DNA from 3 places in the Pseudomonas sp. SA233 genome. Region 3 is predicted to be linked to each of the others. Evidence: predicted binding sites of a transcription regulator. Region 3 holds the regulator's gene; each other region holds the start of a gene.

Region 1 (10,353 bases), 1.1 Mb from region 3:
ATCAGCTGGTTGGCCGAAGTGGCGCCCTGGCACATGACCTCGGGCAGGCGCGCCAGGCTGGCAGTCACGTGTTCAGGCCGGGTCGCCACGCTGACCAGCCCCGCGCCACAGCGCAGGGCGGCCTCGGCACTGAGCAGCACCGCGCCGCCGGTACCGAGGTCGCCACCGACCACCAGTACATGGCCGAAGTCGCCTTTATGGGCATGCGCATGCCGTGCCGGCAGGTGCGCGACAGTCACGCTGCTGAGCAATTGAGGGGTATGGCTGGGGTGTTTGGTCTGCGGCATGGGGTCAAAGGCTCCAATGTCTGGCAGAATTATACGCACCTGAGCCCGTATTGCCTTGCCCATCCATGTCCGCCTGTACGCCTGACCTCGCCCAACTGGCCCAATCCATCAAGATTTGGGGCCAAGAACTCGGTTTTGCCCATGTTGGCATCGCCGGGGTAGACCTTGGCGAACACGAACACCATTTGCAGCGCTGGCTCGACGCCGGCTACCAGGGCGAGATGGATTACCTGGGTGCCCACGGCAGCAAGCGTGCACACCCAGAGCAACTGATCCCTGGCACGGTACGCGTGGTATCGCTGCGCATGGACTACCTGCCGGGCGACACACAGATGGCGCAGCGCCTGGCACAGCCCGAAAAAGCCTACGTATCGCGCTACGCCCTGGGCCGGGATTACCACAAGCTGGTGCGCAAGCGCGTGCAGTTCCTGGCCGATCGCATTCAGGAAGCCATCGGCCCGTTCGGCTACCGCGCCTTCGTCGACAGCGCTCCGGTGCTGGAAAAGGCCCTGGCCGAGCAGGCCGGGCTGGGCTGGATCGGCAAGAACACCCTGCTGCTCAACCGCAAGGCGGGCAGCTACTTCTTCCTCGCCGAGCTTTTCGTCGACCTGCCGCTGCCGGTGGACGAAGCCACCACGAGCGAACACTGCGGGCGCTGCCAGGCCTGCCTGGACATCTGCCCGACCCAGGCCTTCGTCGGGCCGTATGTGCTGGATGCACGGCGCTGCATCTCCTACCTGACCATCGAATTGCGGGGGCCGATCCCCGTCGAGTTGCGTTCGAAGATGGGCAACCGGGTGTTCGGTTGCGATGACTGCCAGATCGTCTGCCCGTGGAACCGCTTTGCCAGGCACAGCCAGGAACAGGACTTCCAGCCACGGCACGGGCTGGAGAATGCCGAGCTGGCGGAGATGTTCCTGTGGGATGAAAAGACCTTCCTGCGCAAGACCGAAGGCGGGCCATTGCGCCGGGCCGGGTATGAGCGCTGGTTGCGCAACCTGGCGGTTGGGCTTGGCAATGCGCCATCGACTATCCCGGTGATCGAAGCGCTGAAGGCGCGGCGCGAGGATGCCTCTGAGCTGGTGAGGGAGCATGTGGAGTGGGCGCTGGCGCAGCACGGCATTTCGTAGCCCCCCTGAGGTAGATTGTCCAGCCCTTTGGGCTGCGTTATCGCACAGATAACTGAATTCGCAAGCGATCCTCGTACCCTGTGGGAGCGGCTTTAGCCGCGAAGAATCCAACGCGGTGCATGGCACCGGCTACGCCGGTGTTCGCGGCTAAAGCCGCTCCCACAGGGGGCGCATGTCAAGGCTACTGCTGGTCGTTGTAGTGGAACTTGGGCATTTCCCAATGGAACCGAATCGCCAGCAGCCGCACCAGGAACCCGCCAAACAAGGTCAGCAGCATCGCCTGCTCCGCCGGCACCTTGAAATACACGCACCCCAGGTAGAACCACGCCGCGGCAAACGACACACTGGCGTACAGCTCGCGGCGGAACACCAAGGGAATATCGTTGCAGAAGATATCCCGCAAGATCCCGCCAAATACCCCGGTGATCACCCCGCTGATCGACGCCACCAGCATGCCCTGCCCCATCTCCAGCGCGGTCATGCAGCCGATCAGGGTAAAGGCCACCAGCCCCAGGGCATCGAGCACCAGGAACAGCGAGCGCAGGCGGCGCATCATCGGCGCGATGAAAATGGTCAGCAGCGCCGCACAGCTGGTCAGCACCAGATATTCAGGATGCTTCACCCAGGTCAGCGGGTAATGCCCGAGAAGCACGTCACGCACCGAGCCGCCACCCAGGGCGGTGACGCAGGCAATCAGCACCACGCCGAACCAGTCCATGCCGCGGCGGCCTGCAGACAACGCGCCGGTCATGGCTTCGGCGGTGATGGCGATGAGGTAGAGCATCAACAACATGGTGCGGGGTCCGTGCGGGCGTGCGAGAAAGGCGCGCAGTCTAACCAGTTGCCCATGGCACCAAAAGAGGGCGCAGATACAATATCTGCGCCTTTTCGGCTCACACCTTGATGAAGTGCTCGCGATAGTGGCGCAGTTCGGCGATCGATTCGCGGATGTCGTCCAGCGCCAGGTGGGTGTTGCCCTTCTTGAAGCTGTCGCGCACATCAGGTGCCCAGCGTGCAGCCAGTTCCTTCAGGGTCGAAACATCCAGGTTGCGGTAGTGGAAGTAGTTTTCCAGGTTGCGCATGTGCCGGTAGAGGAAGCGGCGGTCCTGGCAGATGCTGTTGCCACAGATCGGGGACTTGCCTTTCGGTACCCACTGCTCGAGGAAGGCAATGGTCTGCGCCTCGGCTTCGGCCATGCCGACCTTGCTCTCGCGAACGCGCTGGGTCAGGCCCGAAGCGCCATGGGTGCGGGTGTTCCACTCGTCCATGCGCGCCAGCACTTCGTCACTGTGGTGGATGGCAATCACCGGCCCTTCGGCCAGGGTGTTCAGTTCGCTATCAGTGACGATGGTGGCCATCTCGATGATGACGTCGCTGTCCGGATCCAGGCCGGTCATTTCCAGGTCGATCCAGATCAGGTTCTGTGGGTTTTGCATGCGGGGGCTCCTCGTATAGGCCGTCATAGTAGCGTAGTGGCCAAGGCACGCCCATTCACGGTGCGAAGGTAAGCCAAATGGTCCGGCGCCTGGCGTGCTAAACTGCCTGCCGTTTTCAACCTGCCCCCACGCACGGAACCTTCATGGCCAAACGCCAGCTCAATCGCCGCCAGAACTGGCGCATCGAAAAAATCCAGAACGAGCGCGCCGCGCGTGCGGCCAAACGCGAACAGCACGTGCTGCAGGAACTGGAGGGTGGCGACCTTGGACCAGAGCAGTTGGGCCTGGTGATTGCGCACTTCGGTGTGCAGGTAGAAGTGGAAGCCCAGGACGGCGAAGCCGCGGGCCAGGTGTTCCGTTGCCACTTGCGCGCCAACCTGCCGGCGCTGGTTACCGGCGACCGCGTGGTATGGCGGGCGGGCAACCAGGGCATTGGTGTGATCGTCGCGCAGATGCCGCGCAGCACCGAGCTGTGCCGGCCTAACAACCACGGCCAGCTGAAGCCGGTGGCGGCCAACGTCGACCTGATCGTGATCGTCTTTGCCCCCGCGCCCGAACCGCACCCCAACCTGATCGACCGTTACCTGGTGGCTGCGGAGCACGCCGGCATTCGCCCGCTGCTGCTGCTGAACAAGGCCGACCTGATCAACGAAGAGAACGGCCCGGGCCTGCATGCGCTGCTGGAGGTTTACCGCGAGCTCGGCTACCCGCTGCTCGAGGTCTCGGCACATCACGGTGACGGCATGCAACGCCTGCAGCAGATGCTCGACGGCCACATCAGCGTGTTCGTCGGCCAGTCGGGGGTGGGCAAGTCGTCGCTGGTCAACAGCCTGCTGCCGGAGGCCGGCACCCGTGTCGGCGACCTGTCGGAATGGTCTGGCCAGGGTACCCACACCACCACCACCGCGCGGCTGTACCACTTCCCTAATGGTGGCGACCTGATCGACTCACCGGGCATCCGCGAGTTCGGCCTGGGTCACGTCAGCCGCAGTGATGTGGAGGATGGTTTCATCGAGTTCCGCGACCTGTTCGGCACCTGCCGCTTCCGCGACTGCAAGCATGATCGCGAACCGGGCTGCGCGCTGCTCAAGGCGCTGGACGAGGGGCGTATCAAGCAGCAACGGATGAACAGCTACCGCTCGATCATTGCCAGTTTGCCGGAAGACGCTTACTGACCGCTTGCACCCCAGGTTCTGCACAAGACTCGAGGGCTACGCCAATCCTGTGGGAGCGGGCGTGCCCGCGAAGCAGGCACCTCGGTGGTTGGCACGGGCTTCGCCCGTGTTCGCGGGCAAGCCCGCTCCCACAGGGTACGCGCTGGCTTCAGCTACAGCGCGATCCTGCAAGGTTTACTGGTCCTTGGCCTCATCCATCTTCAGCGTCCCCTCTTCGAAGATGTTCAGCTTCTGGCGCAATTCACGCGGCTGCATGGGGGCCTGCCCGGCCTCCCCTGGCACAGCCGGTGCCGCAGCGGCCGGCGGCGCGGGCTCGGCAGCCGGTGCTTCCGGCGCGCCCTGCTCGCCTTCGATATTGCGCTGGGCCTTTTTGGTCAGCACGATGATGTCGATGCGGCGGTTGACCGGGTTGAACGGGTCCTTGCGGTCGAACAGCGACGACGAGGCATAACCCACCACCCGCGCCACCTGGCCATCCGGGTAGCCGCCGGCCACCAGTGCACGGCGCGCGGCGTTGGCGCGGTTGGCCGACAATTCCCAGTTGCCGAACTCGCCACTGCCGGCATAGGGCTTGGCGTCGGTGTGGCCACTGATGCTGATCTTGTTCGGCACCGCCTTGATGGTGTCGGCCATCGCCAGCAGGATGTCCTCGAAGTACGGCTGCAGGCGCGCGCTGCCAATGTCGAACATCGGCCGGTTCTCGGCGTCCATGATCTGGATGCGCAGGCCGTCCTGGGTGATCTCGAACAGGATCTGGTCCTTGAACTTCTGCAGTTGCGGGTTCTCTTCCACCTTGTTCTGCAGTTCCTGCAGCAGCAACTCCAGGCGCTCACGCTCGACCTGCTCGGCCATGGTCTCCACCTGGTCCTTGTCCAGCTGAATGCTGGTATCAGGCGTCGGCTCCGACTTGGCTTCGGGGTTGATGGTCTTTTCCGGCGCCAGCTGAGGCGAGCCGCCCAGGTCGATGACGTAGGGCGTTCCGCTTTCCGAGAAGCCGATCGGGTCCTTGAAGTAGCCGGCAATGGCGATCTTCTGTTCCGGGGTGGCCGTGGACAACAGCCACAGCACCAGGAAGAACGCCATCATCGCCGTGGCGAAGTCGGCGAAGGCGATTTTCCAGGCGCCGCCGTGGTGGCCGCCGCCAAAGCGCTTGACGCGCTTGACGATGATGGGCTGATTGTTCTCCATGACTCAGCGACCGCGAACCGCTTGTTCCAGTTCGGCGAAGCTTGGGCGGTGCTTGGGGTATAGCACCTTGCGCCCGAACTCGACCGCCAGCGAAGGCGGCATGCCCGAGGCCGAGGCCACCAGCGAAGCCTTGATCGATTCGTAGAGGTTCAGCTCTTCCTTGGCATCGTGCTCCAGGCACTTGGCCAACGGGCCGAAGAAACCGTAGGCCGCCAGAATACCGAAGAAAGTACCCACCAGCGCCGCACCCACATGGAGGCCGATGGAGGCCTGGTCACCATCGCCGAGCGAGGCCATGGTCACCACGATACCCAGTACCGCCGCAACGATACCGAAGCCAGGCATGCCGTCGGCGATGCCGGTCACCGCATGGGACGGGTGCTCCAGTTCTTCCTTCATGCTCAGCAGTTCCATGTCGAACAGGCCCTCGAGTTCGTGCGGGGCCATGTTGCCGGTGGACATGATGCGCAGATAGTCGCAGACGAACGCGGTCATGCGCTCATCGGCCAGCACCGTCGGGTACTTGGCGAAGATCGGGCTGGCGGCGGCATCCTCGATATCGGCCTCGATGGCCATCATGCCTTCGCGCCGGCTCTTGTTGAGAATTTCGTACACCAGGCCCAGCACTTCCAGGTAGAAGGCGTGAGTGAAGCGCGAGCCGAACATCTTCATCGACTTCTTGATGACGTGCATGGTCATGTGGCCAGGGTTGGCCTGCAGAAATGCACCAAAGGCCGCACCGCCGATGATCAGTACTTCGAACGGCTGGATCAGTGCCGCGATCTTGCCGTGGGAAAGCACGTATCCGCCGAGCACGCTCGCGAATACGACGATGATGCCGATAATTTTAGCCATAGGTTCAAAGCACTTGCTGTCGTGGTCAGGGGAAGAGACGGGAGCTTTAAAACTCTTCTTCTACTTATCGGCAGAACTGCGCCAGACTATAGCCACTCAATGCGAAAAGCCAGTTCGGACTGATGTCAAAATGCCAATTGAAACCAAGGTGCCCGCTCAGGCTCCACGTACGCTAGAGGCCTGGGTAAAGCTGCTCGAGAGTGTTCGCATCCCCGTGCCGAAGCACAGCTACGACCGGGTCATGGCCGCCATCCACGATAGCCGCCGCTCGCTGCGCGATATCGCCGAACTGATGCAGGATAGCCCGGCACTGGTGCTGTCGGTGATGCGCGAAGCCAATCACCCCACCAATGCCAGCCTGGCCGAGCCCGCCGAAAGCCTGGAAGTCGCCCTCAACCGCCTGGGCCTGGAGCGCAGCGAACAGCTGCTCAAGCGCCTGCCAGCCGTGCCCGTCGAAGAGATCCCGCCGGTACTGTGCCAGTTTCAGCTGATCAGCCAGCACGCCTCGCAGCAGGCCAGCGGCCTGTTCGCAAGCCGCCTGGCACGGCTGTGGCAGGAAATCCACTGGGGCAGCCTGTTGTTCCTGTCGCCACTCTGGCCGCTGGCGCTGGCCTACCCCAAGCTGCTCGATACCTGGGAGCTGCGGGTTATCCACAAGGGCGAAGACGCCGCCCATGTCGAGGAAGAACTGTTTGGCGTGCGCATCATGGAGCTGTGCCAGACCATGGCGGAGTACTGGCGCCTGCCACAATGGGTGACCCAGGGTTACCGCCTGCTGCTGGAAGAGCGCGAACAACTGGCCCAGGTGCTCAGTATCGCCCGCGACCCGGATCTGCTCAGCCAGCAACACCGCCTGGACGCCGAGCCTGGCCTGCGCCGCTGGTTCAACCAGCCGGCCAACACCGTGCTGCTGGCAAACAACCTGGCCCTGGCGGCACAAGTGGGCTGGGACAACCCGCACCTGTTGCGCTGGCAGCTGCTGACCGCACTGTACCTGCAGACCTCGCTGGACGACGTGCAGCAGCAGGTGCACCAGCAGGCTGCGGCCAGCGCCCGCCGCCATGCCCAGCATGCCTTGTTCCACCCGGCCGAAGCGCTGATCTGGCCCTGGCACCAGCGCCGTCCGCACCCAGACATGCTGGCTCCGCCACCTCCCACAAGCGACGAACTGGCGCGCTGGCGCAAGCTGTGCCAAGACCTTCTGGCCCAGCCCAGCCCGTTCACCAACAGCGTGCACCTGGCCACGCAGGTTATCGAGGCCCTTCTGGCCTCTGGCATGCAGCGGATACTGCTGCTGAGCCTGGACAAGGCCAACGACCAGCTGCGCGTGCAGCAGATGGCCGGCCTGCCCAAGGAAGCCGGGGCGCTGGTACTGCCGGTGGCGCAGAACAAACTGCTGCAAAAGCTGCTGGCCAAGGCCGGGCAATTGCGTATCACCCCGGAAAACCACAGCCAGTTCTCGGCCCTGCTGCCGGCCCCGCTGCGTGCCTTGTTCCGCAGCGAGCACGTGCTGCTGCGCTCGCTGGCGGTGGCGGACCAGGTGCTGATGCTGATGGTCGCTGACCAGGGCTGCCGGCCGCTGGCCGATATCAGCGTGCAAGCCTTCGGCAAGACCGCACAGTGCACCGAACGGGCGCTGTCGGTGTTTGCCAACCGCAAGGCCTGAGCCTTGCGCTACAATCGCCCCTCTTTCCACACTGGAGACCGTGGATGACTGACTTTTCCGGCCTGCCCCTGGTGATCGAAGCCGCGGACCTGCTGCCGCGCCTGGATTCGCCACAGCTGATCCTGGTCGACCTGAGCAGCGCCAACCGCTATGTCAGCGGGCATATCCCCGGCGCACGCTTTGTCGAAGGCAAGCGTACTCAGCTCGGCCAGCCGCCTGCGCCCGGCTTGCTGCCGGCCCAGGCCGATCTGGAGAAGCTGTTCAGTGAACTCGGCCACCGCGAGGATGCGGTGTATGTGGTGTACGACGATGAAGGTGGCGGCTGGGCCGGGCGCTTCATCTGGCTGCTCGATGTGATCGGGCACAAGCGCTATCACTACCTGAACGGCGGCATCCAGGCTTGGCCGGCCGACAAGCTCTCCACCGAAGCGCCCGCCAGAGCTAATTCCCCCGTGCAGCTGCGCATCGACACGGCACCCACAGCCACCCGAGAGTACCTGCAAAGCCGCCTGGGCGCGGAAGATCTGGTCATCTGGGATGCTCGTGGCCCGCAGGAATTCCGCGGCGAGAAAGTACTGGCAGCCAGGGGCGGCCACATTCCCGGCGCGATCAACTTCGAGTGGACGTCCGGCATGGACCTCAATGACCACCTGCGCATACGCAAGGATATCGCCGAAGTCCTGCAGAAACTGGGCATCACTCCTGACAAGGAAGTCATTACCCACTGCCAATCCCACCGTCGCTCCGGTTTCACCTACCTGGTGGCCAAGGCCCTCGGCTATCCACGGGTCAAGGCCTACGCCGGCTCGTGGAGCGAATGGGGCAACCACCCGGACACGCCTGTAGAAGTCTAAGGAACCTGCATGAAATCCCGTTTGTTCATCATCAGCCAGTACCTGCTGCCGCACCACTTGCTGTCGCGGCTGGCCGGCTGCATAGCCGAGTGCCGCGTGCGCTGGTTCAAGAATGCCTTCACCGCCTGGTTCGCCAAGCGTTACCAGGTCAACATGAGCGAAGCGCTGGTCGAGGACCTGAGCGCCTACGAGCACTTCAATGCATTCTTCACCCGCGCCCTTAAGCCGGGTGCCCGCCCGCTGGACGAGACCCCGGGCGCCATCCTGTGCCCCGCCGACGGTGCCGTCAGCCAGCTTGGCCCGATCGAGCACGGCCGCATCTTCCAGGCCAAGGGCCACGGTTTCAGCGCGCAGGAGCTGCTGGGCGGTGACCCGGCCATGGCCGCGCCGTTCATGGGCGGCGAGTTCGCCACCATCTACCTGTCGCCCAAGGACTACCACCGCGTGCACATGCCGCTGGCCGGTACCCTGCGTGAAATGGTCTACGTGCCGGGCCGCCTGTTCTCGGTCAACCAGACCACCGCAGAGAACGTCCCCGAGCTGTTCGCCCGCAACGAGCGCGTGGTCTGCCTGTTCGATACCGAGCGCGGGCCGATGGCCGTGGTGCTGGTGGGCGCGATGATCGTCGCTTCGATCGAAACCGTGTGGGCCGGGCTGGTGACGCCACCCAAGCGTGAACTGAAGACCTTCCGCTACGACGAAGCCAGCCGCGCGCCGATCCACCTGGAGAAAGGTGCCGAACTAGGCCGCTTCAAGCTGGGGTCGACTGCTATCGTGCTGTTCGGGCCGGAGCAGGTGAAGTGGGCGGAGAACCTGGGTGCGGGTTCAGCGGTGCGCATGGGGCAGCAGTTGGCGGCGCCTGTGCAGGCTTGATTGCCTGATGGAACCTGGGGCCGCTTTGCGGCCCTTTCGCGACACAAGGCCGCTCCTACAGGAGATATGCGATTCCCTGTAGGAGCGGCCTTGTGTCGCGAAAGGGCTGCGAAGCAGCCCCAAATTTGCAGATCAGCCGCGCGCGTCGCGGTCGCGCAGGCCCAGCAGATACAACACTCCATCCAATCCCAGGGTAGAAATCGCCTGCTTGGCCGACTGGCGTACCAGCGGCTTGGCACGAAACGCCACACCCAGGCCGGCCAGCGACAGCATCGGCAGGTCGTTGGCACCGTCACCCACGGCAATGGTCTGCTCCAGCTGCAAGCCTTCTTCGCTGGCCAGCTTCTGCAGCAGCTCGGCCTTGCGCTGGGCATCGACGATCGGCTCCACAGCCACGCCGGTCACCTTGCCATCGACCACTTCCAGCTCGTTGGCGAACACATAGTCGATGCCCAGGCGCGCCTGCACCTGGCGGGCAAAGTAAGTGAAGCCACCGGACAGGATCGCGGTCTTGTAACCCAGGCGCTTGAGCTCGGCAAACAGGTTCTCGGCACCTTCAGTCAGACGCAGCGACGCCCCGATCTCATCCAACACGCCCACATCCAGGCCCTTGAGCAGCGCCATGCGCTCCTTGAAGCTGGCGCGGAAGTCCAGCTCGCCGCGCATGGCGCGCTCGGTGATGGCGGCAACCTGCTCACCCACGCCAGCGGCCTTTGCCAGTTCGTCGATGACCTCGGCTTCGATCAGCGTCGAGTCCATGTCGAAGACCGCCAGGCGACGGTTGCGGCGGAACAGGTCGTCCTTCTGGAAGGCAATGTCGATGCTCAGCTCTTCGGCCAGGGCGAAGAAGTCGGCACGCAGAGCCTCGGCATCGCTCGGCACGCCGCGC
Region 2 (10,353 bases), 1.6 Mb from region 3:
TGATCAATGATGGCGAGCTGAAGAAGCACTTGCGTCGGGTCACCCGGGAGTATCGCCGACGTCGAGAGACCCTGTTGGTTTGCTTGCGCGATGCCTTTGGCGAGCAGGTAACCGTGCGCGAGCCGGAAGGTGGGCTGGCGCTGTGGGTGAGGTTTGCTGACGGGATCAATGTGGATCAGTTGGTTGGCAAGGCGTTGGAGTTGGATCTGGTGGTACGCAGTGGCCGGCAGTTTTCGCCGTTTGGTCATGCGGAAAATGCCTTGCGCCTCGGGTTCGCCTCGCTGGACATGGATGAAATTCGGCTGGCTACACAACGTTTGGCGCAGGCGGCGAAGGCGATTACCGGGTAGTAGAAAGGACAGCCTGCCTGGCAGTCCTGACCAGCGACGAGGTTGCCTATATCACCGGGCAGAACAATACCGTCGCGCGCAACGTCTTGCCGCCGTCAATGCGCAGCCGTCGGCAGCATGCCCGAGCCCTGGGCCTTGTGCGCGGCTTCTATCAGCTGCAGGTTGCGGCTGCGCAGGGCGTGATTGTTGCCAACACGCAGGTTGGAGCGAAGCGCCAAGGTTTCGGCCTGTTCATACTGCCCTTGCTGAAGGCGCAAAACGCCAAGGTAGTGCAGCGTTGCCGGGTTGTTCGGTTGAATGTGCAGCGCACGCTCCAGGGTGGCCGCCGCCTGGTCCAGCTGGCCGTCGGCATACTGTTGCGAGGCGGTTTCGATCAGCACCGTCGAAGCATTGTTGCTGCGTGTGGGCGCGTAGCGTTCGCCGGCCAGTGCGCCCTGTGCCGTGATTGCGCTGAACAACAGGAGCAGGGCTGACAGAACAGGTGTGCTGGGCATCGGCGGAAGACTCGGCAGGGCTTGGGCGGGCCAGGTTGGAGGGCGAGGGGATGCTATCGACCGAATTGGAGCGTTGAAGTTCCCGCCTGGTCGGCTTGTTGCCCGTTGCCCGGTATGTGCCTCGACAACATCTGTTCGGTTACCGCCCATAACCGCACTCCGGCGCCTCAAGCCTGGGGTAGTACCTCCGATAGCAGCACACCCACCGTCGAATCATCGACCAGAAGTGGTGCCAACAAGGAGTACTGCCCCCATGCTTGCCAACCTGAAGATCCGCACCGGAATGTTCTGGGTGCTGTCGCTGTTCAGCGTGACCCTGCTGTTTTCCACCGTCAGTGCCTGGCGGGCGGCGGTGGGCAGCGACCAGCAGATCACCGAACTGGACCAGACCGCGCACCAGTCGGACCGGTTGAACAATGCGTTGCTGATGGCGATTCGCGCCAGTGCCAATGTGTCCTCGGGCTTCATCGAGCAGCTGGGTGGTCATGAGGAAAGCGCCAACAAGCGCATGGCGCTGTCGGTCGAGCTGAACGACAAGAGCCAGAAGCTGGTGGACGAGTTTGTCGAAAACGCCCGCGAGCCTGCGCTGCACGCTCTGGCAACGGCACTGCAGGCCACCTACGGCGAGTATGCCAAGGCGGTCGCCGGGCAGCGTGAGGCAACCCGTCAACGTTCACTCGAGCAGTATTTCAAGGTCAACACCGACGCCGGCAACGCCATGGGCCGGCTGCAGGCGCTGCGCCAGCAACTGGTCGGCGCATTGAGTGAGCGCGGTCAGCAGATCATGCTGGAATCCGACCGGCGCCTGGCGCGCGCCCAACTGCTGAGTCTGGGGCTGCTGGGCGTGACGTTGGTGTTGGCGGTGCTGTGCTGGGCCTTTATTGCCCAGCGCGTGCTGCACCCGCTGCGCGAAGCTGGCCGGCACTTCCAGCGCATTGCCGGCGGCGACCTGAGCGTGCCGGTGCAGGGGCAGGGCAGTAACGAGATCGGCCAGCTGTTCCATGAACTTGAGCGCATGCAGCAGAGCCAGCGCGACACCCTGGGGCAGATCAGCAACTGTGCCAGGCAGCTGGACGCAGCCGCCACGGCGCTGAATACGGTCACCGAGGAAAGCGCCAACAACCTGCGCCAGCAGGGCCAGGAGCTGGAGCAGGCCGCTACCGCCGTTACCGAAATGACCACGGCCGTTGAGGAGGTTGCGCGCAATGCCATCACCACTTCGCAGACCACCAGCGAATCCAACCAGCTGGCGGCGCAAAGCCGCCGGCAAGTCAACGACAACATCGACGGCACCGAGGCCATGACTCGGGAGATCCAGGCCAGCAGCGCGCATCTGGAGCAACTGGTCGGGCAGGTGCGGGACATCGGCAAGGTGCTGGAAGTGATTCGCTCGGTGTCCGAGCAAACCAACCTGCTGGCACTCAATGCCGCCATCGAGGCCGCCCGTGCGGGCGAGGCCGGGCGCGGCTTTGCGGTGGTGGCTGATGAAGTGCGTACGCTGGCTTACCGCACGCAGCAGTCGACCCAGGAAATCGAGCAGATGATCGGGCGCGTGCAGGCGGGTACCGAAGCGGCCATGACCTCGATGCAGGCCAGTACCAGCCGCGCCCAGTCGACGCTGGACGTGACCCTGGCCTCGGGGCAGGTGCTTGAGGGTATCTACAGTGCGATCGGCGAGATCAACGAGCGTAACCTGGTGATTGCCAGTGCAGCCGAAGAGCAGGCCCAGGTGGCGCGAGAGGTGGACCGCAACCTGCTGAACATTCGCGAGCTGTCGACATCCTCGGCAGCAGGGGCGCAGCAGACCAGTGAGGCGAGCAAGGCGTTGTCGGGGTTGGTGGGGGAGATGGCGGCGTTGGTGGCGCGGTTCAGGGTTTGAGGTCTGGCGGGCACCAGACTGTGGCAGTGGGCGCGCCCGCGAACACCGGCGTAGCCGGTGCCTTCCACCGCGTCGCCTGCTTCGCGGGCATGCCCGCTCCCACAGGGACCCATCAGCTGAAGGAATGCGCCGTACCTGTGGGAGCGGGTTTACCCGCGAACACCGGCGCAGCCGGTGCCATCCACCGCATCGCCCGGTTCGAGGGCACGCCATGTGCGCTTTCAGTTATCGATCGTGCTTCGAAGAGGAGCGCCCGGCCTTGTTGTGTTCCTTGGAATGGGCAATGCCGGACCGGGTAGTGCCACGGCCGTTGTCATCATTGCGCAGGCTTCCATAGTGATTGCCGCTCTCGCCATGGTTGCGGGTGGCTTTGCCTGCATGATCACTCTCGTAGCCGACGCCATTACCGTTGAACCCACCTTTGCCACCGCCATTGCCATTACCTTTGGCATATGCGGAACCAATCGGCGAGACATCGGCAGGCAACAATGCAGTTGCGCCGAGCGCCAGGGTACAGGTAAAGACCGCTACCAGGGTTTTTTTCATGTTTGTTCGCTTCCAGAAGGCGCAGGGGGGAGCTTGAGTGCGGATACGACATAAGGTTGCCTTTCAAGTTCCGCAGTGCGCAGCCGTTCGATGAAGCGGCTGCCAGGCGCTTTCAGTACCTGGCAGCCTCAAGCTTCATGACTGCTCAGATCTCGACCTGGGTGCCAAGCTCGATCACCCGGTTCAGCGGCAGCTTGAAGTACTTCAGGTTGCTGTTGGCATTCTTCAGCAGGAAGGCAAAAAGGTGCTCACGCCAGCGGGCCATGCCCATCTGCCTGCCTGCAATGACCGTCTCCCGGCTGAGGAAATAAGTGGTGCGCATGGGGCCGAACTCAAGGTCCGCACGCTGACAGCGGCTTAACGCCAACGGCACGTCGGGCTCCTCCATGAAGCCGAAATGCAGGCTCACGCGGAAGAAGCCGTCACCAAACTCCTCGACGTCAAAGCGCTTGCCAGCGTTGACCCGTGGCTCGTCCTCGAACACGACGGTCAACAGCACCACCTGTTCATGCAGTACCTGGTTATGCAGCAGGTTGTGCAGCAAGGCGTGAGGCACCGCCTCGGGCCTGGCGGACAGGAATACGGCAGTACCGCCCACGCGGTGAGGCGGTTGGGCCCTGAGGCTGGTAATGAACAGGTCCAGCGGCAGCGAACTTTCGTCCAGCCGCTCGACGATCATCCGTCGCCCGCGCTTCCAGGTAGTCATCAGGGTGAACAGTGCAAGGCCGGCAATCACCGGAAATGCACCGCCCTGGAGGATCTTCGGCGCATTGGCGGCGAAATACAGGCTGTCGACCAGCAGGAATGCCAGCAGCATCGGCACCGCCAGCCAGCGTGGTGCCTTCCACAGCAACAGCACCACTGCCGAAGCCAGCAGTGTGGTGATCAGCATGGTCCCGGTCACGGCTACGCCATAGGCGGCCGCAAGTGCCCCGGACGACTCGAAGCCGACCACCAGCAGCACCACGCCAACCATCAGTGCCCAGTTCACCATGCCGATGTAGATCTGCCCCTGTTCCTCGCTGGAGGTGTGCTGGATGAACATGCGCGGTACGTAGCCCAACTGGATGGCCTGGCGCGTCAGCGAGAACGCACCGGAAATCACGGCCTGGGACGCGATGATGGTGGCCAGCGTGGCCAGCCCGACCATGGGCAGCAGGGCCCATTCGGGCGCCAGCAGGTAAAACGGGTTGCGCACTGCCTGCGGGTCGCCGAGGATCAGTGCGCCCTGGCCGAAGTAGTTCAGTACCAGGCCGGGCAGCACCAGCAGGAACCAGGCCCGGGCGATGGGTTTGCGGCCGAAGTGCCCCATATCGGCGTAGAGCGCTTCGGCGCCGGTCAGCGCCAGCACCACCGCGCCCAGGATCGCCACGCCCATGCCCGGGTGCAGCACGAAGAACTTCACCGCCCAGAGCGGGTTGAGTGCCTGCAGCACCTCCGGGCGCTGGACGATGCCGTGCAGGCCCAGTGCACCCAGCACGACGAACCACAGCACCATGATCGGCCCGAAGAGGATGCCGATGCGCGCGGTGCCATGCTTCTGGATCAGGAACAGGGCCACCAGCACCACCACCGACAGTGGCACGACCCAATGCTCGATACCGTCGAAGGCCAGTTGCAGGCCCTCGACGGCCGATAGCACGGAAATCGCCGGCGTGATCATGCTGTCGCCGTAGAACAGCGCGGCGCCGAACAAGCCGAGCAGCACCAGTATCCTGCCCAGGCGCTGGTAGGGCGCCGCCGCCCGATGCGCCAGGGCGGTCAGGGCCATGATGCCACCTTCGCCCTGGTTGTCGGCACGCAGGATGAACAGTACGTACTTGAGCGATACCACCCAGAGCAACGACCAGAACACCAGCGACAGCACTCCGAGTACGCCAGCGGTGTTGGCCTGTACGCCATAGTGCCCGGCGAACACCTCCTTGAGGGTGTACAGCGGGCTGGTGCCGATGTCGCCATACACCACGCCGACAGCGGCGACGAGCATGCCGACAGGGTTGGACTTGGCGGGAAGGGATTGATTTGCGATGACGGTGGACTGGCTCACGAAAGGTTTCTCTGGACTGGCGGGTATAAATGCATGCCATCCCTGAGCATCGCGCGCCCAGTATTCCTTCTGTCTGCCGGCTCAGTCGTAAAAAGAGCGTAAAAAATCAGCCAGCGCCCCAATACCTGTCAGTAAGCAATTCGGGGCCGCTTTGCGTCCCGGCCAGCTCCCACAGGTACAGCGCAGACTTCAAGAGTTTACGTGGTCCCTGTGGGAGCTGGCCTGCCGGCGATGGGGTGGTCAGCCAGGTTGCGCCGCCAGGCTGTTGCTGACGTTACGCCCCAGCACCAGCACCGTAGCGAAACCGCAACCCACCAGGGCCGTGGCCAGGCTCAGCAACACCGAGCTGCCCAGCTGGTCGACGATCCGACCGCCGAAGAACGAGCCCAGTGCAATGATCACCTGAAACATGGCAACGAACAGCGGCATGCCACGTTCGACATCCTTGGGCGCGACGACGAACATCCAGATACTGGCGCAGGCCGGGAACGCGCCGAAGGCGAAGCCCCACAACCCGATCAGCATCGCGGCACCGGTCATGCCGGTGGCGAAGTGAGGGAACAGGGCAGTGCTGGTGCCGATCATCAGCGCTACCAGCAGCAGGGTGTGACGTACGCTGCGGTTGGCGGCGAAACCGGCGAAGATATTGCCGAATACCCCGGCCACGCCATAAAGCAGCAGCAACGAGCCAATGGTAGGCCCATCGAAGCCGGAGCTCTGCTTGAAGAAGGGGGCGACATAGGTGTACGCGGCAAAGTGCGCCAGGCCGATCAGCAACACGGCGATCAGGCCAACCCGCGCCTGTGGGTTGATGAACAGGGCCGGCAGGTCGCTGATGCGAATGGCTTTGTCCGGGTTGAGCCGCGGGAGCAACAGGATCTGCGCCAGCAGCACCGGTATGCCCAGTAGCGCGGTTATCAGGAAGGTCATGCGCCAGCCCATCAGGCCACTCAACCAGGTGCCCACCGGCACGCCCAGCACGGTGGCAAGGGTTACGCCGACCATGATGATCGAGGTGGCCTGGGCTACGCCCACGCCCTTTGGCGCCAGGCGGCCGCTGAGGGCAATGGCCGTTGCCCAGAAGCCGCCGATACTCACGCCCAGCAGCACGCGGCCGAACAGCAGCAGGTTGAAGTCACTGGCGTAGGCCACTAACGCGTTGGCGATGATCATGATCAGCGTCAGCCCGATCAGCAGGTAGCGACGGTCCAGAGCGCCAATGCCCACCGACAGTAGTGGGGCGGCGAGGGCGGCCATGATGCCGGGCAGGGTAACCATCAGGCCGGCGTGGCCTGCACTGATGCCAAGGTCGCTAGCGACATCGTTGAGTACGCCCACCGGCAGGAACTCGCTGGTCACCAGGGCGAAAGCGCCGACGGCGACTGAAAGGATCGCCAGCCACTGCTGGCTGACGCTTTGTTGATCATGTTCGGGGAGGCCACGAGGGGCCTGGCTGGCACTTGGCATGGTATTGGATTCCAAGAGAGGGATGTCGCCTGAAGCAGGCGCAAGGAGCGGGGGAAATTTGCCGGGGATTATAGGGGGCGGTTTCGCCTGGCCAACATGCGGGTCGCTCGATAGTAATCATCAGCGCAATCGATGAAACGCCTTGCGCAGAGCGCCCGCTGTTGGATGGGAGCGCAGAGAACAAATATCGCTCGTTTGAAGCGTCCATTGCAGGAGCAGCCTTGTGCTGCGAAGAGGCCGGTAGTGACAAAGCCTTTGTATTGCTTGTCCCGGCCTCTTCGCAGCACAAGGCTGCTCCTACAAAACCTCACTTAACCAATGAGTCGCTTGTCCGCGAAGGACAGGCCTATGGCGATACCAGCACATCGCACTGGGATTCGTTCAGCACATGCTTGGTGACGCTGCCTATCAGCAGCTCTTCAAGCGCGCTTTCCCCTTGCTTGCCAACCACGATCAGGTCGCATTCCAGTTCTTGTTCCTGCTCGGCAATCCGCCAGGCAGGGTCGCCATGCACCACGATTTGCCGAGCATCTGCCACTCCGGCGGTTTCGCTCAAGGCCGCGAGCTGCTGGACCGCATCCTTGCGGATGACATTGCGGTAGTGTGCAAGGGTGTCATGGTCGATGTGGGCGAAACGCATGCTGCCTTCGAACGGCGCTTCGTAAACATGCAACAGAATGATCTCGGCCTGTGGGGCAATGGCTTTTGCCAGTTCGATGGAGCGCAGTGACGAAGGCGAAAAATCAACTGCAACCAGCAAGGTCCGGTAGGCATCGCGTGGCGCCTGCTTGACCACCAGCAAAGGGCAGGGCATGCGGTTCAGCATCTTCTGCACCGTGGAGCCCGGCAGCAGGCGCCGCGCGACGCTCTGGCCCTTCGCCCCGCATACCAGCAGGTCGCTGCGTTTATCCTGCACCACACGGGTGATCTCCGTGGTCACCGAGCCGTGCGCGACCTGCACGCCAGCGGCGATGTCATGGCGCTGGAACAGCATTGCAGCCAGTGCGCGGATTTTTTCGCCAGCGGTATCCAGCACGCGCTTCAGCAGGTCGTCACCCGGTGCCACCAGCTGTTTCAGGCGCTCGAAGGGGGCCGGGTTGGCAACGTACAGCAGGTCCAGCGATGCCTGCTGCGCCTTGCTCAGGTGCGCAGCGCGCTCTGCCGCGTTGCGGGCGGAGGTGGACAGGTCGGTTGCTACCAGTACGTGGTTCAGGTGGCTCATGTGGGACTCCTTATCCTAGGCCGCGCACAGTGCTGGATGGCCTTGAGCACAATGCGCATGGCGGTTTTCGATTCGTTCCTTGCTGACAGCCATCGTCGCGCGAACCCGGCTCAGCGGCTTGACGTGCGTCAAGGGAGCACTTCGGCTGATAGGCTCGCAGGGCTATTGCGATTGTTTGCATGAGTCAACTTGATGCTTTCCCGTAGCAGTACTAATACTAAGAGACTGCCGGGAGGGGGATGATCATGCAGATGCGCTTTGTTGTGGTTCCCGCTGTGCCGCTCAAGAAAGAGATTTACCCGCGTAGTCTTGGCTTTTCCGCAACGTTAGGGGAGGGCTATGACCTTTATGACACACAGGAAAAGCTGCGCCTGACCCTCAACTACCCCACACGTGCCGAGGCGGAATTCGTATGCGCATCCCGCAACAGTTGCCGGGATGCCGACACGGCGGATATCGCCGGGAATGGTTGATGCTGTGGCGGACACCGGCGTAGCCGGTGCCATGCATCACATTGCGTTCTTCGCGGGCACGCCCGCTCCCACAGGGATTGCGCCCGGTTCAGGGCTTGCGGTCATGCGTGCTTGAGCGCTTCCACCAATTGTGCCTTGGTCATGGTGGAGCGCCCTTTGATGTTTTTGCTGCGCGCTTCCTTCATCAGGCTTTGCTTGCTCTGGGTTTCCAGGGAGCTGCCCGATGTGCGGGAATGACCTTGGCGCGACTTCGCCGCCCGTTTGGCCGAGTCCGAGCGGGCAGTTTTCTTCTCGCTGGAGGATGTAGCCTTACCCGAGCCACCTTTTTTCTCGCCTCCACCGGACTGTTTGTTCACGGTGGCCCAGGCCCGCGCTTCGGCCTGGTCTTTCGGCACGCCTTTGTGCTCGTAGCTTTCCTCGATATGTTCGGCCTTGCGCTTCTGCTTGTCGGTGTATTTGTCCTTGTCGCCGCGTGGCATGGCATTCACTCCCGTCTGGTTTACATGAGCGGTTGAATGCCGCGGCAACGCCAGAGTGCCCGGTAATCGACCAGCGGTGCCAGCAAACCGGTTGCCCACTCTAAACAGTCATTCAACCGACACATCGAAGCCGTAGGGTTCAGACAGGAACCGCTCCAGGGCTCTGGCCCCTGATGTTGCCGTGATGGCGCCGCCAGACGGCTCTACCGTGCGGCCTGCCATTCATCGGTCACAAAGCTGTAACATTGCTGCTGCAAAGTGTGCCGGCCATCACACGGAGCGCTTTTCGATGATACGCCTGATGAAATCTGCTGCACTCGCCGTTGCCGTTTCTCTTTGCGCCACTTCGGCATCCTTTGCCGCAGAGAACATCCGCCTGACCGGTTCCGGCGCAAGTTTCCCGGCACCGATCTACCTGACCTGGTTCAAGGCCTTCAGCAAGGAAACCGACGGTGTCACCGTTGACTACCAGTCCAAGGGGAGCGGGGCGGGTGTTCAGGACTTTCTGAACAAGACCGTCGACTTCGCCGCCAGCGACTCGGCAATGAAAGCCGAAGAAATCGCCAAGGTCGGCGAAGGCGTGCAGTTGCTGCCAATGACCGCCGGTGAAATCGTCCTGGCTTACAACCTGCCAGGCAACCCTAAAGGGCTGAAGCTGCCACGCGATGTGTACTCCAACATCTTCCTCGGCAAGATCACCCAGTGGAACGACCCGCAGATCGTCGCGGCCAACCCTGAGCTGAAACTGCCAGCCACCCCGATCACCGTGGTCGTGCGTGCCGACTCCAGCGGCACCACTGCGGTATTCACCAAGCACCTGTCGGCCATCAACGCTGACTTCAAGCAAGCGCTGGGTGAAGGCAACACCGTCAACTGGCCGGCCAGCGACAAGTTCATCAAGTCGCCGAAGAACGATGGCGTAACCGCCACCGTCCGCCAGACCCCAGGCGCCATCGGCTACATCGAATACGGCTTCGCCAAGCTGGCCAAGGTCGACTTCGCCCAGCTGCAGAACAAGGCCGGCCAATACGTAGTGCCGAACGCCGAGAGCGGTGCCGAGGCGCTGGCTGCGGTGAAGATGCCGGAGAACCTGGTGGCCTGGCTGCCTGACCCGGACGGTGCCAAGTCCTACCCGATCACCTCCTACACCTGGATGATCTTCCGCAAGGACAACGGTAACCCGGCCAAGGCCAAGGCCATGCGCGAAATGGTCGAATACAGCCTGACCGAAGGCCAGAAGATCGCCGACTCGATGGGCTACATCCCGCTGCCAGCGTCGGTTGTCGACCAGGTACGCAAAGCGTCCGCCAACATCCAGTAACACGCCCAGGCGCTCCCGGTGTGGTCTGGCGGCCATGCCGGGTGTGTTTGCCCTCTGTCCCGGAACTTGCCAATG
Region 3 (10,353 bases):
AGAAAGGCGAGATCGCGCGTTCCAAGGAGCTGAACACGGTGGCGGTGACCTTGGCCGGCGCTGGTGGCCTGCTGGCGTTCGGCGGCCACCTGGCCGAGACACTGCTGGCGATCATGCGCATGAACTTCAGCCTGACCCGCGACTTCATCGTCGATGAGCGCGCCATGGGCGCCTTCCTGTTGGCCTCGGGCAAGATGGCCATCTGGGCGGTGCAGCCGATCTTGATCCTGTTGTTCGTGATTTCCTTCGTCGCGCCGATAGTCTTGGGCGGTTTCCTGTTTTCCGGCAGCCTGCTGCAGCCGAAATTCAGCCGCATGAATCCCTTGTCGGGGATCAAGCGCATGTTCTCGATGAACGCCTTGACCGAGCTATTGAAGGCGCTCGCCAAGTTTTTCGTGATCCTGGTCGTGGCGGTAGTGGTGCTGGTCAACGACCGCCAGGCGCTGCTCGCCATCGCCAATGAGCCGTTGGAGCAGGCGATCATCCATAGCCTGCAGGTGGTGGGCTGGAGCGCGTTGTGGATGTCGGCCGGGCTGCTGTTGATTGCGGCGGCGGACGTGCCGTTCCAGCTGTGGCAGACGCACAACAAACTGAAGATGACCAAGCAGGAAATCAAGGACGAGTACAAGGACAGCGAAGGCAAGCCCGAGGTCAAGCAGCGTATCCGCCAGCTTCAGCGTGAGGCTTCGCAGCGGCGCATGATGGCGGCTGTCCCGGAAGCCGACGTGATCATTACCAACCCGACGCATTATGCGGTGGCCTTGCAATACGACCCTGAGAAAGGCGGGGCGGCGCCGTTGCTGCTGGCCAAGGGGACGGATTTCATTGCCTTGAAGATTCGCGAGATCGGCGTGGAGCACAAGGTCCAGATCCTCGAATCGCCGGCGTTGGCGCGGGCGATCTACTACTCCACCGAACTCGAGCAGGAAATCCCTGCCGGGCTTTACCTGGCGGTGGCGCAGGTGCTGGCCTACGTGTTCCAGATCCGCCAGTACCGGGCTGGCAAGGGCAAGCGGCCAGAGCCGCTGAAGGACGACCTGCCGATTCCACCGGACCTGCGCCGCGACAGTTGACCTTGTGTCAGGGCTTCTGGCCCTTTCGCGGGTGAACCCGCGAAGAGGCCGGAACAGGCAACATAAATCACCCATCGAGCAAAGTTGGAAAGCTTCTTGCAAAGCCAGCGCCAGGCGCCCCCTGTGCGTCAAAGTTTTGCATCAAGAGGACTCGCGGTGGATCGCACTCAGTTAATCAGCAACGCCCGTAACAACCTGGCCGGGCTCGGCCGGGGCAACCTGGGTGTGCCGCTGTTGCTGCTGGTGATGTTGGCAATGATGATGTTGCCGATACCGCCGTTCCTGCTCGACGTGTTCTTCACTTTCAACATCGCCCTGTCGATCGTGGTCCTGCTGGTCTGCGTCTACGCCCTGCGCCCGCTCGACTTCGCCGCATTCCCCACCATCCTGCTGGTGGCCACGCTGTTGCGCCTGGCCCTGAACGTGGCCTCCACCCGGGTTGTGATGCTGCATGGCCAGGAGGGCCACGGCGCCGCCGGCAAGGTGATCCAGGCCTTCGGCGAGGTAGTGATCGGCGGTAACTACGTGGTCGGTGCCGTGGTGTTCGCCATCCTCATGATCATCAACTTCGTGGTGGTGACCAAGGGTGCCGGGCGTATTTCGGAAGTGAGCGCGCGTTTCACCCTCGACGCCATGCCCGGCAAGCAGATGGCCATCGACGCCGACCTCAACGCCGGCCTGATCGACCAGGCCCAGGCCAAGCACCGTCGTGCCGAAGTGGCGCAGGAAGCCGAGTTCTACGGTTCGATGGACGGTGCCAGCAAGTTCGTTCGCGGTGACGCCATCGCCGGTTTGCTGATCCTGTTCATCAACCTGATCGGCGGCATGCTGATCGGCATGCTGCAGCACGGCATGAGCTTTGGCGATGCCGGCAAGGTGTACGCCTTGCTGACCATCGGTGACGGTTTGGTGGCGCAATTGCCATCACTGTTGCTGTCCACCGCTGCCGCGATCATGGTTACCCGTGCTTCGGGCTCCGAGGACATGGGCAAGCTGATCAACCGGCAGATGTTCGATTCGCCCAAGGCCCTGGCGGTGTCCGGCGCGCTGATGATCGTCATGGGCCTGGTGCCGGGCATGCCGCACGTGGCCTTCCTCAGCCTTGGCCTGCTGGCCGGTGGTGGCGCGTACCTGGTGTGGAAGAAGCAGCAGAAGGCCAAGGCGCAGGCGCTGCAGGAAGCGCAGCGCCAGCAGGACCTGCTGCCATCGCCACAACGCGCGCTGGAAACCAAGGAGCTGGGTTGGGACGACGTCACACCGATCGACATGATTGGTCTGGAGGTCGGCTACCGGCTGATCCCGCTGGTCGATCGCAACCAGGGTGGCCAGTTGCTGGCGCGGATCAAGGGCGTGCGCAAGAAGCTGTCGCAGGACCTGGGCTTCCTCATGCCCACCGTGCACATCCGCGACAACCTTGACCTGCAGCCCAGCGCCTATCGCCTGACCCTGATGGGGGTGATCCTGGCCGAAGCCGAGATCTACCCGGATCGCGAACTGGCAATCAACCCGGGGCAGGTGTTCGGTACCCTCAACGGCATTGCCGCGCGTGACCCGGCGTTTGGCCTTGAAGCCGTGTGGATCGATGTCGGCCAGCGCTCCCAGGCGCAGTCGCTGGGCTACACCGTGGTCGACGCCAGTACCGTGGTGGCCACCCACCTGAACCAGATTCTGCAGAAGCACTGCCACGAGCTGATCGGCCATGAAGAGGTCCAGCAACTGCTGCAGGTGTTGGCCAAGGCATCGCCTAAACTTGCAGAAGAGCTGGTGCCGGGTGTCATTTCGTTGTCGGGCCTGCTCAAGGTGCTGCAAGCGCTGTTGTCGGAACAGGTGCCAGTGCGCGATATCCGCAGTATCGCCGAGGCGATCGCGAACAACGCCGGCAAGAGTCAAGATACCGCCGCGCTGGTGGCGGCGGTGCGCGTCGGATTGTGTCGCGCCATCGTGCAAAGCATTGTCGGCGTTGAGTCGGAGCTGCCAGTGATTACCCTGGAGCCAAGGTTGGAACAGATTTTGCTCAATAGTCTGCAAAGGGCCGGGCAAGGTCAGGAAGACGGTGTTCTTCTGGAGCCGAGCATGGCCGAGAAGCTGCAGCGTTCGCTGATCGAGGCGGCCCAGCGCCAGGAAATGCAGGGCCAGCCGGCCATCCTCCTGGTCGCCGGCCCGATCCGCGCCATGCTGTCGCGTTTCGGCCGCCTGGCTGTACCGAATTTGCATGTTCTGGCGTATCAGGAAATACCGGACAACAAGCAAGTCACCATCGTTGCCACCGTGGGCCCTAACGGCTGAGGTAGGGGATAATGCAAGTTAAGCGATTTTTCGCCGCCGATATGCGTCAGGCCATGAAGCTGGTCCGTGATGAGCTGGGCGCCGATGCCGCCATCATCGGCAACCGTCGCATCGCCGGCGGTGTCGAGCTGACGGCCGCGCTGGACTACAAGCTGTCCGCCCTGGCTCCACGTGTGCCCAACGCCGAACTGGAAGAAGAGCTGCGCAAGACGCATACGCGCATCGCCACTGCCCAGGCCGAGCTGGGCCACCGCCAGGACAGCAGCGACAACAACCGCCAATTGTTCGCCGGGCAGTCGCTGACCGCCGCCGAGCCGTTGATCGAACCGCATGTCGATGTTCCCGAGGCTGCTGCAGCGCCTGCGTCGGCGCCGGTCGACCCGCGCCTGTTCGATGCCATGCGCTCCGAGCTGTCGGGCCTGCGCGAGCTGCTGGAAGTGCAGCTCGGCTCGCTGGCCTGGAACCAGCTGCAGGGCAGCAAGCCGCAGCAGGCCACCGTCTGGCGCCGGCTGCAGCGTATCGGCCTGTCCGGGCCGATCGCCCGTGAACTTTTGGACCTGACTGCCGAGATCGACGAGCCACGCCAGGCCTGGCGCATGTTGCTTGCGCACCTGGCGCGGATGATCGAAATCCCCGAGGTCGAGCCGATCGAAGAGGGTGGGGTGATTGCCATGGTCGGCCCGGCCGGCATGGGCAAGACCACCACCCTGGCCAAGCTGGCCGCCCGCTACGTGCTCAAGTACGGCGCGCAGAACCTGGCGCTGGTGAGTATGGACAGCTTCCGAATTGGCGCCCAGGAGCAGCTCAAGACCCTGGGCCGCATCCTCAACGTGCCGGTGACCTACGTCGACCCGGGCCAGTCGCTTGCTGCGGCGCTGGAGCCGCTGCTGCGCAAGCGCGTGGTGCTGATCGATACCGCCGGCCTGCAGGCCAGCGACCCGGCCCTGCGCATGCAACTGGATACCCTGGCCGGGCGTGGCATTGCCGCGAAGAACTACCTGGTGCTGGCCACCACCAGCCAGAAGCAGGTGCTGACCGCCGCCTACCACAGCTACAAGCGCTGCGGCCTGGCTGGTTGCATCCTGACCAAACTCGATGAAACGGCGAGCCTTGGCGACGTGCTGAGCCTTGCCATCAGTCATGAACTGCCAGTGGCCTACCTGACCGACGGGCCGCGCATTCCTGACGACCTGCACCTGCCTCGGGGGCACCAGTTGGTCACCCGCGCGGTCAATGTGCAGCAGCAGGACGAGCCCAGCGAAGAGGCCATGGCCGACATGTTCGCTGATCTCTATCACAACCCACGGCGAGCGGGTTGATGATGAAGTGTGTGCAAGGTAGCTATGCCAAAGGGTACGCAGAATTGCCCTACGTGTGGCCTGAGTCCCAGCGAGACAAGGTAAAGAACAGACATGGGTAGCATGCATCCCGTACAGGTGATCGCCGTGACCGGTGGCAAAGGTGGCGTCGGCAAGACTAACGTTTCAGTGAACCTGTCCCTGGCGCTGGCCGAGCTTGGCCGCAGGGTCATGCTGCTCGACGCCGACCTGGGCCTGGCCAATGTCGACGTACTGCTGGGCCTTACCCCCAAGCGGACCCTTGCCGATGTCATCGAAGGGCGCTGCGAACTGCGCGACGTGATGTTGCAGGGCCCTGGTGGAGTGCGCATCGTGCCGGCTGCCTCGGGCACGCAGAGCATGGTGCACCTGGCCCCGGCCCAGCATGCCGGGCTGATCCAGGCGTTCAGCGAAGTCGGCGACAACCTCGACGTGCTGGTGATCGACACCGCGGCCGGTATCGGTGATTCGGTGGTCAGCTTCGTCCGCGCCGCCCAGGAAGTGCTGCTGGTGGTATGCGATGAACCCACCTCGATCACCGATGCCTACGCCCTGATCAAGCTGCTCAATCGCGACTACGGCATGAACCGTTTCCGCGTGCTGGCCAACATGGCGCAGAGCCCGCAGGAAGGCCGCAACCTGTTCGCCAAGCTGACCAAGGTCACCGACCGCTTCCTCGACGTTGCCCTGCAGTACGTGGGCGCCGTGCCGTATGACGAGTGCGTGCGCAAGGCGGTGCAGAAGCAGCGTGCCGTGTACGAAGCCTTCCCACGCTCCAAATGCGCGCTGGCCTTCAAGGCGATAGCCCAGAAGGTCGACAGCTGGCCGCTGCCTGCCAACCCGCGTGGCCATCTGGAGTTCTTTGTCGAGCGTCTGGTGCAACCCACCAGCGCGGGTCCAGTGCTATGAACGCCAGCGGTTTCAAGATGTACAGCCGAGCGTCGAAAGACGCCCAGTACGAGCTGATCGAACGCTACGCCCCGCTGGTCAAGCGCATCGCCTACCACCTGCTGGCGCGGCTGCCGGCCAACGTGCAGGTCGAGGACCTGATCCAGGCCGGCATGATCGGCCTGCTGGAAGTGGCCAACAAGTACGACGCCAGCAAGGGCGCCAGCTTTGAAACCTACGCCGGCATCCGCATCCGCGGGGCCATGCTGGACGAAGTGCGCAAGGGCGACTGGGCACCGCGTTCGGTGCACCGCAACACCCGCATGGTCAGCGACGCGATGCGTGCGGTTGAAGCCAGAACCGGCCGTGACGCTAAAGATCATGAAGTTGCTGCCGAACTCCAATTGAGTCTCGATGATTACTACGGGATCTTGAACGATACCCTGGGCAGCCGCCTGTTCAGCTTCGACGACCTGTTGCAGGACGGTGAGCACGAAGGGCTGCATGAGGATGGCGCCAGTGGCCAGGTAGAACCTGCGCGCGGCCTGGAGGACGAGCGCTTCCAGGCCGCCCTGACCGAGGCCATCTCCAACCTGCCGGAGCGTGAGCGCCTGGTGCTGGCGCTGTACTACGACGAAGAGCTGAACCTCAAGGAAATCGGTGAGGTGCTGGGGGTCAGCGAGTCGCGGGTCAGCCAGTTGCACAGCCAGTGTGCCGCGCGCCTGCGCAGCCGCCTGGGGGAATGGCGGGCGCGTTGAGCCCGTTGTCGTTGCAGTCGTTTTCTACGTTGTACCGAATTGTGAATGCGCGCTCGGGGCCGAGCGCGTTTGAGACTGCTTGGAGGTCTACTTGAACAAAGACATGAAAATCCTCATCGTTGACGACTTTTCGACGATGCGGCGGATCATCAAGAACCTGTTGCGTGACCTGGGCTTCACCAACACCGAAGAAGCCGATGACGGCACTACGGCGCTGCCGATGCTGGAGAACGGCCACTACGACTTCCTGGTGACCGACTGGAACATGCCTGGGATGTCCGGCATCGACCTGCTGCGCAAGGTGCGTGCCCACGATCGCCTGAAAACCATGCCGGTGCTGATGGTGACCGCCGAAGCCAAGCGCGACCAGATCATCGAAGCGGCACAGGCCGGCGTCAATGGCTACGTGGTCAAGCCGTTCACCGCCCAGGTGCTCAAAGAAAAGATCGAGAAGATCTTCGAACGCGTCAACGGCTGAGTCACGTCAGGGGGGCGCGCCATGGATTCATCACAAACGTCTTTGGGCGAGTTCGAATCGACCCTGAAGAAGCATGCCCAGGAGCTGGTCGAAAGCCTGGAGCGGGGCCGTTTCGGCGAGGCGGTGCAGCTGATTCACGAGTTGAACCAGACCCGCGACCGCGGCCTGTACCAGGAAGTCGGCAAGCTGACCCGCGAGCTGCACAGTGCCATTGTCAGTTTCCAGATCGACCCGACCATGCCGCAGGCCGAGGAGGTGTCGCAGATAACCGACGCCACCGAGCGCCTGTCGTACGTGGTCAGGCTCACCGAGGGCGCGGCCAATCGCACCATGGACCTGGTCGAGGAAAGCACCCCGGTGCTCAACGACCTGGCCAGCGAGGCCCAGGCACTGAGCACCGACTGGCAGCGTTTCATGCGCCGCGAAGTGGCTGCGCCGGAGTTCCGTGAACTGGTCAAGCGCGTCGACAGTTTCCTGACGCACAGCGCCGAAGGTAACCGCAAGGTCGCCGGCCACCTCAACGACATTCTGCTGGCCCAGGACTATCAGGACCTGACCGGCCAGGTGATCAAGCGCGTCACCACGTTGGTCACCGAGGTGGAAAGCAACCTGCTCAAACTGGTGCTGATGGCCAGCCAGGTCGACCGCTTTGCGGGCATCCAGCATGACCACGATCAACTGCGCGCAGAAAAAGATCGAGAAAAACATCCGACTCGGGGTGAAGGTCCGCAGATTCATGCCGATAAGCGTGAAGACGTCGTGTCCGGTCAGGACGATGTCGATGATCTGCTGTCCAGCCTGGGTTTTTAAGGAGCACGTTTGATGAGCTTCGGCGCCGATGAAGAAATCCTCCAGGATTTCCTGGTAGAAGCCGGCGAAATTCTTGAGCAACTGTCCGAGCAACTGGTCGAGCTGGAAAGCCGGCCCGACGATGCCGACCTGCTCAATGCGATCTTTCGCGGTTTCCACACTGTAAAAGGGGGCGCCGGCTTCCTTCAGCTGAACGAGCTGGTGGAGTGCTGCCATATCGCCGAGAACGTGTTCGACGTTCTGCGCAAAGGTGAGCGCCGGGTCGACGCGGAACTGATGGATGTGGTGCTCGAGGCACTGGACACGGTCAACAGCATGTTTGGCCAGGTGCGCGAGCGCGCCGAAGTGACCCCGGCTACCCCCGAGCTTTTGGCGGCGCTGTCGCGCCTGGCCGAGCCGGGGGGCGCCGTGGCCGTTGAAGCGCCTGCCGCCGCGGCACCGGCACCGGTTGCCGAAGCGCCTGCCGAGGAGCAGGACATCACCGACAGCGAGTTCGAACAGCTGCTCGATTCGCTCGATGCGGTCAAGGCGCAAGCTGCGGCCGACGAGCAGATGCAGGGCGAGACCGTGAGCGGTGAAGGTGACGAAATCACCGACGCCGAGTTCGAGTCGCTGCTCGACCAGTTGCACGGCAAAGGCCAGTTCAGCGCCGAAGTTGCCGCGCAGCCGGTTGCCAGCGCGCCGGAAGCGGCCAGCGACGAAATTACCGACGCCGAATTCGAATCGCTGCTGGACCAGTTGCATGGCAAGGGCACCTTCCAGGCCGATGCCTTGCCCGCTGCCAAGGCGCCGGCGCCTGCTGCAACTGACACCAGTGCAGCCAGCGATGAAATCAGCGAGCACGAGTTCGAGGCGCTGCTGGACCAGTTGCACGGCAAAGGCAAGTTCGGCGGCGACGTGGCCGCCGTCGAAGCCCCGGCTGCAACCAAGGTGCAAGTGCCGGCAGCGGCCAAGGCCGACAGCCCGCCCGTGGCCAAGCCAGCAGCAGCTGCCCCGGCTCCTGCGCCGGCGCCTGCCAGCAAACCTGCCGCAGCACCCCGCGCCCCGGCCCCGGCCGCCGACAAGCATGGCGCCAGCGAAGCGGAAACCACCGTGCGGGTCGATACCGCGCGCCTGGACGAGATCATGAACATGGTCGGCGAACTGGTCCTGGTGCGTAACCGTCTGGTGCGCCTGGGCCTTAACAGCGGTGACGAGGCCATGTCCAAGGCCGTGTCCAACCTCGACGTGGTCACCGCCGACCTGCAGACCGCGGTGATGAAAACCCGCATGCAGCCGATCAAGAAAGTCTTCGGCCGCTTCCCGCGCCTGGTGCGTGATCTGGCCCGCCAGCTCAAGAAAGAAATCAACCTGGAGCTGGTCGGCGAAGAGACCGACCTCGACAAGAATCTGGTCGAGGCCCTGGCCGACCCGTTGGTGCACCTGGTGCGCAACGCTGTCGACCATGGCGTGGAAATGCCCGAAGAGCGTGAAGCCTCCGGCAAGGCGCGCACCGGCCGCGTAGTGCTGTCGGCCGAGCAGGAAGGCGACCACATCCTGCTGTCGATCTCCGACGACGGTAAGGGCATGGACCCCAACATCCTGCGCGCCAAGGCCGTGGAAAAGGGCCTGATGGACAAGGATGCCGCCGATCGCCTGAGCGAGTCGGACTGCTACAACCTGATCTTCGCCCCGGGCTTCTCGACCAAGACCGAGATTTCCGACGTGTCCGGCCGCGGTGTGGGCATGGACGTGGTGAAGACCAAGATCTCCCAGCTCAACGGCTCGATCAACATCTTCTCGGCCAAGGGCCAGGGCTCGAAGATCGTCATCAAGGTGCCGCTGACCCTGGCGATCATGCCCACCCTGATGGTGATGCTGGGCAACCAGGCGTTTGCCTTCCCGCTGGTCAACGTCAACGAGATCTTCCACCTCGACCTGTCGCGCACCAATGTGGTCGACGGCCAGGAAGTGGTGATCGTACGCGACAAGGCGCTGCCGCTGTTCTACCTCAAGCGCTGGCTGGTCCAGGGCCAGGTGCACGAAGAGCAGCACGAGGGCCACGTGGTGATCCTGTCGGTCGGCACCCAGCGCATCGGCTTTGTCGTCGATCAACTGGTTGGCCAGGAAGAAGTGGTAATCAAGCCGCTGGGCAAGATGCTGCAGGGCACCCCGGGCATGTCCGGGGCCACCATCACCGGCGACGGTCGCATCGCGTTGATTCTCGACGTACCGAGCATGCTCAAGCGTTACGCCGCGCGGCGTATTTGATTTCGGTGGCGCACCCTGGCGGGTAGCGCCGCCTAATGGAGTGTTTATGGCAGTCAAGGTCCTGGTGGTGGATGATTCCGGTTTCTTCCGCCGCCGCGTCTCGGAAATCCTCTCGGCGGATCCGACGATCCAGGTAGTGGGTACCGCGACCAACGGCAAGGAAGCAATCGACCAGGCGCTGGCGCTGAAGCCCGATGTCATCACCATGGACTACGAAATGCCCATGATGGACGGCATCACCGCGGTGCGGCACATCATGCAGCGCTGCCCGACGCCGGTGTTGATGTTCTCGTCGCTGACCCATGAAGGCGCCCGTGTCACCCTCGATGCGCTGGATGCCGGTGCGGTGGATTACCTGCCGAAGAACTTCGAGGACATCTCGCGCAACCCCGACAAGGTCAAGCAACTGCTGTGCGAGAAGGTGCATACCATTTCCCGCAGCAACCGCCGTTTTGGCAGCTACGCCAGCCATG

What was found. Region 3 encodes FliA, which starts transcription of late flagellar genes. Its sites were predicted from a motif close to CTAAAGTTTNNNNNNNNNNNGCCGNTAA; they were not measured.
Region 1: the regulator FliA is predicted to act here: its motif matches at 6,136-6,163, upstream of motA (flagellar motor stator protein MotA).
Region 2: the regulator FliA is predicted to act here: its motif matches at 1,011-1,038, upstream of M1D87_RS11370 (methyl-accepting chemotaxis protein).

The regions. Positions count from the first base shown of each region.
Region 1 covers NZ_CP096449.1:5,161,908-5,172,260, forward strand. Annotated here, with positions in the region: gene M1D87_RS23710 (NAD(P)H-hydrate dehydratase) at 1-287, opposite strand, end outside; gene queG (tRNA epoxyqueuosine(34) reductase QueG) at 353-1,417, shown strand; gene M1D87_RS23720 (trimeric intracellular cation channel family protein) at 1,599-2,210, opposite strand; gene orn (oligoribonuclease) at 2,311-2,853, opposite strand; gene rsgA (small ribosomal subunit biogenesis GTPase RsgA) at 2,997-4,028, shown strand; gene motB (flagellar motor protein MotB) at 4,203-5,216, opposite strand; gene motA (flagellar motor stator protein MotA) at 5,220-6,071, opposite strand; gene M1D87_RS23745 (HDOD domain-containing protein) at 6,202-7,737, shown strand; gene M1D87_RS23750 (rhodanese-like domain-containing protein) at 7,782-8,591, shown strand; gene asd (archaetidylserine decarboxylase) at 8,601-9,464, shown strand; gene serB (phosphoserine phosphatase SerB) at 9,597-10,353, opposite strand, start outside.
Region 2 covers NZ_CP096449.1:2,448,577-2,458,929, forward strand. Annotated here, with positions in the region: gene pdxR (MocR-like pyridoxine biosynthesis transcription factor PdxR) at 1-350, shown strand, start outside; gene M1D87_RS11365 (tetratricopeptide repeat protein) at 446-844, opposite strand; gene M1D87_RS11370 (methyl-accepting chemotaxis protein) at 1,098-2,723, shown strand; gene M1D87_RS11375 (hypothetical protein) at 2,949-3,269, opposite strand; gene M1D87_RS11380 (potassium transporter Kup) at 3,415-5,256, opposite strand; gene M1D87_RS11385 (MFS transporter) at 5,557-6,783, opposite strand; gene M1D87_RS11390 (universal stress protein) at 7,130-8,005, opposite strand; gene M1D87_RS11395 (hypothetical protein) at 8,245-8,478, shown strand; gene M1D87_RS11400 (hypothetical protein) at 8,580-8,957, opposite strand; gene pstS (phosphate ABC transporter substrate-binding protein PstS) at 9,247-10,278, shown strand; gene pstC (phosphate ABC transporter permease subunit PstC) at 10,351-10,353, shown strand, end outside.
Region 3 covers NZ_CP096449.1:4,080,139-4,090,491, reverse strand. Annotated here, with positions in the region: gene flhB (flagellar biosynthesis protein FlhB) at 1-1,073, shown strand, start outside; gene flhA (flagellar biosynthesis protein FlhA) at 1,230-3,359, shown strand; gene flhF (flagellar biosynthesis protein FlhF) at 3,371-4,678, shown strand; gene fleN (flagellar synthesis regulator FleN) at 4,772-5,605, shown strand; gene fliA (RNA polymerase sigma factor FliA) at 5,602-6,342, shown strand; gene M1D87_RS18815 (chemotaxis response regulator CheY) at 6,446-6,820, shown strand; gene M1D87_RS18810 (protein phosphatase CheZ) at 6,842-7,630, shown strand; gene M1D87_RS18805 (chemotaxis protein CheA) at 7,643-9,880, shown strand; gene M1D87_RS18800 (protein-glutamate methylesterase/protein-glutamine glutaminase) at 9,927-10,353, shown strand, end outside.